4 regions of the Streptomyces sp. NPDC047971 genome follow, and region 4 is predicted to be linked to each of the others. Evidence: riboswitches for the same ligand, from Rfam matches in the RefSeq annotation. Region 4 holds a riboswitch; each other region holds the start of a gene.
What was found. A riboswitch is a leader RNA that binds a small molecule or an ion and turns the genes downstream of it on or off. The one in region 4 is predicted to bind cobalamin.
Positions count from the first base shown of each region.

Region 1: it holds a riboswitch for cobalamin, as region 4 does, so the genes downstream of both, AB0D99_RS03435 (CoA-acylating methylmalonate-semialdehyde dehydrogenase) here and metE (5-methyltetrahydropteroyltriglutamate--homocysteine S-methyltransferase) in region 4, are expected to answer to the same signal.
Region 2: it holds a riboswitch for cobalamin, as region 4 does, so the genes downstream of both, cobN (cobaltochelatase subunit CobN) here and metE (5-methyltetrahydropteroyltriglutamate--homocysteine S-methyltransferase) in region 4, are expected to answer to the same signal.
Region 3: it holds a riboswitch for cobalamin, as region 4 does, so the genes downstream of both, AB0D99_RS28770 (ribonucleoside-diphosphate reductase subunit alpha) here and metE (5-methyltetrahydropteroyltriglutamate--homocysteine S-methyltransferase) in region 4, are expected to answer to the same signal.

Region 1 is NZ_JBEZNW010000002.1:197,032-199,223, forward strand. Features, by position in the region: gene AB0D99_RS03435 (CoA-acylating methylmalonate-semialdehyde dehydrogenase) at 1-1,294, opposite strand, end outside; cobalamin riboswitch at 1,525-1,704, opposite strand; gene AB0D99_RS03440 (MarR family winged helix-turn-helix transcriptional regulator) at 1,783-2,192, opposite strand, start outside.
Region 2 is NZ_JBEZNW010000010.1:158,346-160,537, forward strand. Features, by position in the region: gene AB0D99_RS13155 (cobalamin biosynthesis protein CobG) at 1-356, opposite strand, end outside; cobalamin riboswitch at 621-779, shown strand; gene cobN (cobaltochelatase subunit CobN) at 815-2,192, shown strand, end outside.
Region 3 is NZ_JBEZNW010000039.1:32,053-34,244, reverse strand. Features, by position in the region: gene AB0D99_RS28770 (ribonucleoside-diphosphate reductase subunit alpha) at 1-1,192, opposite strand, end outside; cobalamin riboswitch at 1,321-1,453, opposite strand; gene AB0D99_RS28765 (N-acetyltransferase) at 1,500-2,003, opposite strand; gene mctP (monocarboxylate uptake permease MctP) at 2,086-2,192, opposite strand, start outside.
Region 4 is NZ_JBEZNW010000007.1:1,312-3,503, forward strand. Features, by position in the region: gene metE (5-methyltetrahydropteroyltriglutamate--homocysteine S-methyltransferase) at 1-1,067, opposite strand, end outside; cobalamin riboswitch at 1,280-1,434, opposite strand; gene AB0D99_RS09215 (glyoxalase superfamily protein) at 1,569-1,901, opposite strand; gene AB0D99_RS09220 (aldo/keto reductase) at 2,023-2,192, opposite strand, start outside.

The DNA of each region.
Region 1 (2,192 bases), on a different contig from region 4:
TGACGCGGCGGGTGAAGTCGCGGGCGGTGTCCCCGTCGCGGGTGAAGACGGCCACGCCGTTCCCGTACGGGTGCTCACTCGGCAGCCGCAGGGCCTCCTCGTAGTCGGCGGCCCGTGCGACGCACAGCACCGGGCCGAAGATCTCCTCCTGGTAGATCCGCATGGCCGGGGTGACGCGGTCGAAGAGCGAGGCTCCCGCGAAGAAGCCGTTCTCGTGCCCGGGAAGGGTGAACCCCCGCCCGTCGACGACGAGTTCCGCTCCCTCGTCGACGCCGATGCCGACGTAGCGATCGACCCGGTCCAGGGCGTCCCGGCTGACGAGGGGACCGAAGTCGGCGTCCGGGTCGTCGGAGGTGCCGATACGCAGGGAGGCGATGCGCTCCTTCAGCTTCGCCACCAGCTTGTCGGCGGTCTCCTCACCGACGGGAACGGCGACGGAGATCGCCATGCAGCGCTCTCCCGCGGAGCCGTAGCCGGCGCCGATCAGCGCGTCGGCGGCCTGGTCGAGGTCGGCGTCCGGCATCACGATCATGTGGTTCTTGGCACCGCCGAAGCACTGGGCGCGCTTGCCGTTCGCGGCCGCGGTGGCGTAGATGTGCGCCGCGATCGGGGTGGAGCCGACGAAGCCGAGGGCCTGGACGCGGGGGTCTTCGAGGAGGGTGTCGACGGCCTCCTTGCCGCCGTTGACCACGTTCAGCACACCGGGCGGCAGTCCGGCCTCCAGGAACAGCTCGGCGAGCCGCAGCGGTACGGAGGGGTCACGCTCGGAGGGCTTGAGGATGAACGCGTTTCCGCAGGCCAGGGCCGGCGCTGCCTTCCACAGCGGGATCATCGCCGGGAAGTTGAAGGGGGTGATCCCGGCGACGACGCCCAGCGGGCTGCGGAGCGAGTGCACGTCGATGCCGGCGCCGGCGTTGTCGGTGAACTCGCCCTTGAGAAGGTGCGGGATCCCGGCGGCGAACTCCACGACCTCCAGGCCGCGTTGCAGATCGCCGTGGGCGTCGGCGACGGTCTTTCCGTGCTCGGCGGAGAGCAGTCGGGCGAGTGATTCCCTTTCGCCCTCGACGAGTTGGAGGAACCGCAGCAGGACGCGGGCGCGTCGCTGCGGGTTCCACCGGCCCCATTCGCGCTGGGCCTCCTCCGCGTCGGCGATCGCCGCCTCGGTGTCGGCGCGCCCGGCCAGGGGCACCCTGGCCTGGACGGCGCCGGTGTTGGGGTCGTACACGTCGGCGAAGAGACCGGACGTGCCGGGGGTGTGCTTTCCGCCGATGAAATGGGTGAGTTCGCGGACCATCGAAGCCTGCTCTCGTCAGGTACGGATCCGAGGAAGGCGCGGCCAGGGCCGCGAGGACGGCACCGATCGGGGTGCGCGCACGCGGGTCCTTCCGCGAGACAGGGGAGGGCGAGGGCGCCCTCGTCGAGTCACGAACGCGGGGACAGGGCCTCGGGGTTCGGGTACTCCGCCGGATCACCAGGGTCGTGGTCACGTACCGGTGCCATGCGTGTCTGCTCCATCCTCGTGGACAACACGGAACACCCCACGGCCGGTATCCTGGCTCCCGGATCAGCGCACGCTCTCCGGCCTTCCCGACGGATGGTTTCCGTCAGTGGCCTGACCTGCTGAAGAGCACGCTCCCCGGTCACAGTGGCGGGACCGCGCCGGATTCACACCGGCTTCCCTGCACCGCGGGCTTGTCACGAACATATAGTTGGACGTCCTAGTAAGTCCACCCCTCCCCCGCGGCGTGGCGCGATCACACCGTCATCGCCCGCCGGCGTGGGTCACGAGCCCTCCGCCAGCCCCTCCCAGTGGTCGGCGAGCGCCTGGAGCGTGGCGACGAGCGGTGCGCGCTCCCCCTCGCCGAAGGACTCCAGGAGGATCTTGTCGAGCGACCGGGTCCGGTCGTTGGCCTCGCGCAGGGTCTCGCGGCCGGCGTCCGTGAGGTACAGCAGCTTGCGACGGCCGTCGGAGGCCGCGGTGTGGCGGGCGAGCAGGCCGCGGTTCTCCAGTCTGCGGGCCACATCGGCCATGGTGGAGGTGTCCAGGGAGACGGCGGCGGCCATGGAACGCTGGTCACGGCCGGGATTGGCTTCCACGGTCTGCAGCACCGCGAACTGGGGCCCCGTCAGCACCGGGTCCACCTCCCGCGCCCACACCGCGAGGTACGCCTGGTAGAGGCGGCGGACCTGAT
Region 2 (2,192 bases), on a different contig from region 4:
GAGGCCGGGGAGGCGACGATGTTGCGGACGCGTTCGTGGGTGGGGGAGGGCAGCAGGCCCGCCTCGGCGAGGAGCGCCGCGAGCCGCGCCCCGCAGTCGTCGGCGAGGCCGCGCAGCTCGGCGTTGCCGCGGGAGGTGATGCTGAGTCGCCCGTCGCCCAGGGTCTCCGCCGCGCCGGCCAGGATCTCGACCTGACGAGGGGTCAAACAACCTCCGGGCAGGCGGAGTCGGGCGAGGCGGCCGTCGTCGGCGGAGTGCAGGCGCAGCGCCCCGGGGCACGCGTCGCCACGGTCCCGTATGCGAGGTTCGCCCGGGTCGGGCGTCGGGGGCGGGGTGGGCGGCATGGCGGCGAGCATACCGACGGGCCACCGGGCGGCCACCGGGTGTGATCCGGCCACGAGGAAGCCCTCACCGGCCGCGATCCGGCCATGAGGATCCCCCCACCGGCCGCGATCCGGCCGGGCCGCCGGGCCACCGTCGCCCGGAGCGCCTCGGTCCCGCCGCCCGGGGCGCCTCCCGCGCACCGTCCGGTCCTCGCCCGTCGTCGCGGCGTCGCGACGACGGTCCCGCCCGCGGTGTGATCCGGCCGACTCCGCCACCCGCACCGGCCCGTCGACCGCACGATCTACTATGCAGACGGCATGGGGTCCCAGGACCCCGGGGAGGAAGCCCGGTGAGAATCCGGCGCGGTCCCGCCACTGTGAGCCGGCCCGGACGTGCGCGAGCACGACCCCGGGACCGGTGAGTCAGGAACTCCCGCCGTCCATACGACCACCCGGGGCGCGGACAACCCCGAGGAAGGCCTGCGCTCGCCATGCTCCTGCTGCTGTCGCACTCCGACACCGACCTGCTCAGCGCCCGCGCGGCCGGCGGCCCGGTGGAGTACCGCTTCGCCAACCCCGCCCGTCTCCCCCTCGCCGACCTGACCGGCCTCCTGGCCGAGGCCGAGCTCGTCGTCGTCCGCCTCCTCGGCGGCCTCCGTTCCTGGGAGGACGGCCTCGACGCGGTGCGCGCCGCCGGGAAGCCGATGGTCGTCCTCAGCGGCGAACAGGCCCCCGACGCCCAGCTGATGGAGGCGTCCACCGTCCCCGTCGGTGTCGCCACCGAGGCGCACGCCTACCTGGCGCACGGCGGCCCCGCGAACCTGGAGCAGCTGGCCCGCTTCCTCTCCGACACCGTTCTGCTCACCGGTCACGGCTTCGAGTCCCCGGCGGCCGCCCCGACCTGGGGCCCGCTGGAGCGCACCGCGCGCACGTCCACCGGCCCCACCGTCGCCGTGCTCTATTACCGCGCCCACCACATGAGCGGGAACACCGGCTTCGTGGACGCGCTGTGCGGGGCGATCGAGGACGCCGGCGCCCGGCCCCTCCCGCTGTACGTGGCCTCGCTGCGGGCCCCCGAGCCGGAGCTGCTCGACCGGCTCCGCACCGCCGACGCGGTCGTCACCACCGTCCTCGCGGCGGGCGGCACCAAGCCCGCCGAGGCGCAGGCCGGCGGCGACGAGGAGGCATGGGACGCGGGCGCGCTGGCCGCGCTCGACGTGCCGATCCTCCAGGCGCTCTGCCTGACCGGTTCGCGCGCGGCCTGGGAGGAGAACGACGAGGGTCTCTCCCCGCTGGACGCGGCGAGCCAGGTCGCCGTCCCCGAGTTCGACGGCCGGCTCATCACCGTTCCGTTCTCGTTCAAGGAGATCGACGAGGACGGTTTGCCCGCGTACGTCGCCGACGCCGAACGGGCCGCCCGCGTCGCCGGGATCGCGGTCCGTCACGCCCGGCTCCGCCACATCCCGAACGCCGAGAAGAAGCTCGCCCTGGTCCTGTCCGCGTACCCGACCAAGCACTCCCGGATCGGCAACGCGGTCGGTCTGGACACCCCCGCCTCCGCCGTCGCGCTGCTGCGCCGACTGCGGGAGGAGGGATACGACTTCGGTCCGGTCGAGGACATTCCGGGCCTGGTCTCCGGCGACGGCGACGAGCTGATCTACGCCCTGATCGAGGCCGGCGGGCACGACCAGGACTGGCTGACCGAGGAGCAGCTGGCGAAGAACCCGGTCCGCATCCCGGCGGCCGACTACAAGCGCTGGTACGCGCAGCTCCCGGCCGAGCTGCGCGAGGAGGTCGAGGAGCACTGGGGTCCGGCGCCCGGCGAGATGTTCCTCGACCGGTCCCGCAATCCGGAGGGCGACATCGTCC
Region 3 (2,192 bases), on a different contig from region 4:
GGGTCCGCATCATCCGGCCGTACAGGTCACGGGCCGGCATGGTCTTGCGGGCCAGGCCCTTCGCCTCGGCGGCCCGGTAGGCGGCGTCGAACTCCTCGCCCCACAGGTCGACGAGCTCGGGCACGTCGGCCGGGGAGAACAGCGACCAGTCGGCGTCCGCGTTGACCCGGCGCATGAACTCGTCCGGGATCCAGTGCGCGAGGTTCAGGTTGTGCGTACGCCGGGCGTCCTCACCGGTGTTGTCGCGCAGCTCCAGGAACTCCTCGATGTCCGCGTGCCAGGTCTCCAGGTAGACCGCGGCCGCGCCCTTGCGCCGGCCGCCCTGGTTCACGGCGGCGACGGAGGCGTCGAGCGTCTTGAGGAACGGCACGATGCCGTTGGAGTGCCCGTTGGTGCCGCGGATCAGCGAACCGCGGGCGCGGATGCGGGAGTACGAGAGGCCGATGCCGCCGGCGTGCTTCGACAGCCGTGCGACCTGGTGGTAGCGGTCGTAGATCGAGTCCAGCTCGTCGAGCGGGGAGTCCAGCAGGTAGCAGGAGGACATCTGCGGGTGGCGGGTGCCGGAGTTGAAGAGCGTGGGGGAGGAGGGCAGGTAGTCGAGCCGGCTCATCAGCCCGTACAGCGCCGCGACCTCGTCCAGCGCGCGGGTGGAGTCGTCCGCGGCCAGACCGCAGGCGACGCGCAGCATGAAGTGCTGCGGGGTCTCGATCACCTTGCGGGTGATCGGGTGGCGCAGCAGGTAGCGGGAGAAGAGGGTGCGCAGACCGAAGTAGCCGAAGCGGTCGTCCGCGTCCCCGTCGATCAGCGCGTCGAGCCGCTCGGCGTGCAGCCGGACGAACTCCGCGGTGCGGTCGGCGATCAGGCCCTCGTGGTGCCCGACGGCGACCGAGGCGGAGAAGGAGTACGCGCCCTGCCCGGCCGCCTCGTCGGCGATCGTGATGGTCAGGAGCCGGGCGGCGAGCCGGGAGTAGGCCGGGTCCTCGGCGATCAGACCGGCGGCCGCCTCCGTGGCCAGCTCGCGCAGTTCGGCCTCGTCCGAACCGGCGTTGCGGCCGCGCAGCGCGGCGGCGGCGACCTTGCCGGGGTCGGTGTCGGGGAGATCGGCGGTGAGGTCGGTCAGGGTCCGCAGGAGTACGGTCCCGGGTCCGTCGCTCTCGATCGCTGCGGCCGGATCGGCGGGCGCGATGGTCACGTGGGGGCTCTCCCTCGCTCGGCTCGGGGCCGGCGGGGGAAGGCGGGCGAGGGCGCGCCCGTACGCAGGGCAGCGCCGCGCCGCGGCCCACTCCGCGAGGCCCGGACATCTGTGGCACCCGGAACGGCTGGACCGGGTGCGCTGTCCGCAGGTCTTCGGACTCGGTCGGCGTGCAAGCACACAGAAACCACACCGTTGCGGGACAGTTCCGGATTTGCACCGGATTCCCCTGCGAGGACAACGAGCAAGAGCATACATGTGGGGGGCGCTCCTCGAAGCACCCCCCACATGTTGTGTCGTTGGCGGTTCAGAGCTCCAGGCTGTAGGTGTACAGGGGATCCATGTCGGCCAGCGGCCTCCAGTCCCGTTCCGGGGTCCGGACGAAGCCCGTCCGCTCGTAGATCCGGTGCGCGGAGGCCATGGTGGACTGGGTGGAGAGCACCAGCCGCCGGCATCCAGGGGTCTCCCGGGCCCGCTCCACACAGAACCGTACGAGTGCCTCGCCGACACCCCGGCCCCGGGCGTCCTTCGCCACGGCGAGCATCCGGAACTCGGCCTCTCCCTCGACCGCGATGTCCGCCCACTCCCCGCCGCCGGCGGCGAAGGTCACGCCGCCGAGGACCGTGCCGGCGCGGTCCACCGCCACCAGCACCTCCGCCTCGGCGTCCCGTCGGGCCACGTCCCGCAGCAGGCGGAGATAGGGGTCGTCCTCGCCGAAGTCGAGGTGCCCCTCGTCGAGGAAGGCGCGCGCGGTGATGTCGCCGAGGGCCTCGTACTCCTCGGGCCGTACCGCCCTGATGGTGAAGTCCATGGAGGGCAGTCTGCCTCGGGGGCACGGCGAAGGGCCCGGGATTCCCTCGCGGAGACCCCGGGCCCTTCGCCGTACGTGAAGGTCAGTGACCGGCGCCGACCTTGGGCAGCGCCTTGACGCCCGCGTCGCCCGCGTCCGCCGTGTAGTCCGACGGAGAGGTCTCGTCGACGCCCTCGGGGGCCTTGACGG
Region 4 (2,192 bases):
CGGCGGATCCGCGGGTCGATGTCGTGCTCGGCCGTCGCGTCCAGCGGGACGTGCAGCAGGGAGCAGGACGCGGCGACATCGACCCGGTCGGCGAGGCCGAGCAGGGTGCCGAGGGTGGCCAGCGACCTCTGCAGGTCGTTGATCCAGATGTTGCGGCCGTCGACCACCCCGGCGACCAGCCGCTTGGCGCGCAGGCCGCCGACCGCGGCGAGATCCGTGAGGTTCGCCGCGGCGGAGCCGGTGAAGTCGAGGGCGAGGCCCTCCACCGGGGCGGCGGCGAGCACCTGGAGCGCGTCGCCGAGGCGGTCGAAGTAGGAGGCGACGAGCAGCTTGGGCCGGTCGGTGGCGGTTCCCAGATCCCGGTAGGCGCGGGCGGCGGCGTTCAACTCGGCCGGGGTGCGGTCCTGGACGAGCGCGGGCTCGTCCAGCTGCACCCACTCGGCACCGGCCGCGCGGAGATCGGCGAGCACCTCCGCGTACACCGGGAGCAGCCGGTCGAGCAGGGTCAGCGGCTCGAAGTCGGGGGCCACACCGGGGGCGGGCTTGGCGAGCAGCAGGTAGGTGAGGGGGCCGACGAGCACGGGCCGCGCGGCCAGGCCCAGCCCGAGGGCCTCCTTCAGCTCGGCCACCTGCTTGGCGGAGTCGGCGGCGAAGACGGTGTCGGGTCCGAGCTCGGGGACCAGGTGGTGGTAGTTGGTGTCGAACCACTTGGTCATCTCCAGCGGCGCCACGTCCCGGGTGCCGCGGGCCATCGCGAAGTACCCGTCGAGCGCGTCCGCCTCGACGGCGGCGCGGTGGCGTGCGGGGACGGCGCCGACCATGACACTGGTGTCCAGGACGTGGTCGTAGTACGAGAAGTCGCCGGTCGGCACCTCGTGGATGCCGGCGTCGGCCAACTGCCGCCAGTTCGCACGGCGGAGGCCGGCCGCCGTCCGACGGAGGTCGTCGGCGGTGACGCCGCCCTTCCAGTAGCCCTCGACGGCCTTCTTCAGGTCGCGGCTCCGCCCCTGGCGGGGGTAGCCGTACACGGTGGCTCGTGCTGCCGCGGCTGCGGGCTTCGCTGTCACGGTCTCTCCTTCGCGAGATGTGTCCGGAAACATCCCCGGAGACGGGACGCGGACGCGAAGGAACGACAGAACGCGCGGGCCACGCCGCGGGAGAACTCCGCACGTGCCGCTCGCCATGTCCTCCCCCTGGACTATGTCCGGGGGACTCCCAACCCGCCCACGAGGTCACCGGGATGTCCGCGCGCGGAATCGTCCGCGTGCGGGCAACGGGCAGGTCTTCGGACTCGCGAGCACGCCCACCGGATCGAACCGGCGGACACCTACTGGCCGTCGCTTCCCAGGACCTCGCGGTCCCAGTGCGTATGACGGCGGTCGTTCCCGCTCACCGCTGCGGGGCAGTCCCGGATTCCCACCGGGTTCCCTCTTACGACGCATCCCGCCTGGCGGACGGGGCGAACCAGCTGCCCCGCCAGACTAGGGGGCGCGACCGCTCAGCGGCGAGCGGAGTCCACCATCCGGATACGGAATCAGGACAACGCGGTGCCCGCGCGGAGCCCCGCGTCATGTCCTGGGCGTTCCGACGCGGAGCCGGTTGCCGTCCGGGTCCCGCAGCTCGATCTCGCGCGCCCAGGGAGCCTCCTCCACCCGCGCCCCGAACTCGGCGGCCACGGCGTCGACATCACGCACACGGAGGTAGACCAGGGTGTCGGGGCGGGCGTCGCCCCGGTGCTCCGACAGGAACAGGCGGACCTCGCCCCGGGCCACCTCCACGAACGCGGGAAACCCGGGCTCGAAGCGGTGGACCCACTGCTGGGTGAAATCGAGCCGCTCGTACCAGGCGACGGCCGCCGCCGCGTCGCTGACCCGGAGGACCGGGATGACTGCCTCGTCCATGCGACGCATCGTCGCAGACACCTCTGACATCCGCCCGGCACCCCGCACGGGGTGCCGGATCCGCGCGCTCCGCGCGGCGGAGCCGGACCGCGCCCGACGCCGAGCGCGGTCCGGCCGGGAGTCAGCGGCCGCGGCGGCGCAGCTCCGGTTCCGTGAGGGACGGCGGGACGTAGCCCGCGTCGCGTGCGGAGAGGGTGGTGCCCGGGGGCACGATCTTGTCGATCCGGTCGAGGACGTCCTGGCTCAACCGGACCGTGTCCGCCCCGAGCTGGCTCTCCAACTGCTCGAACG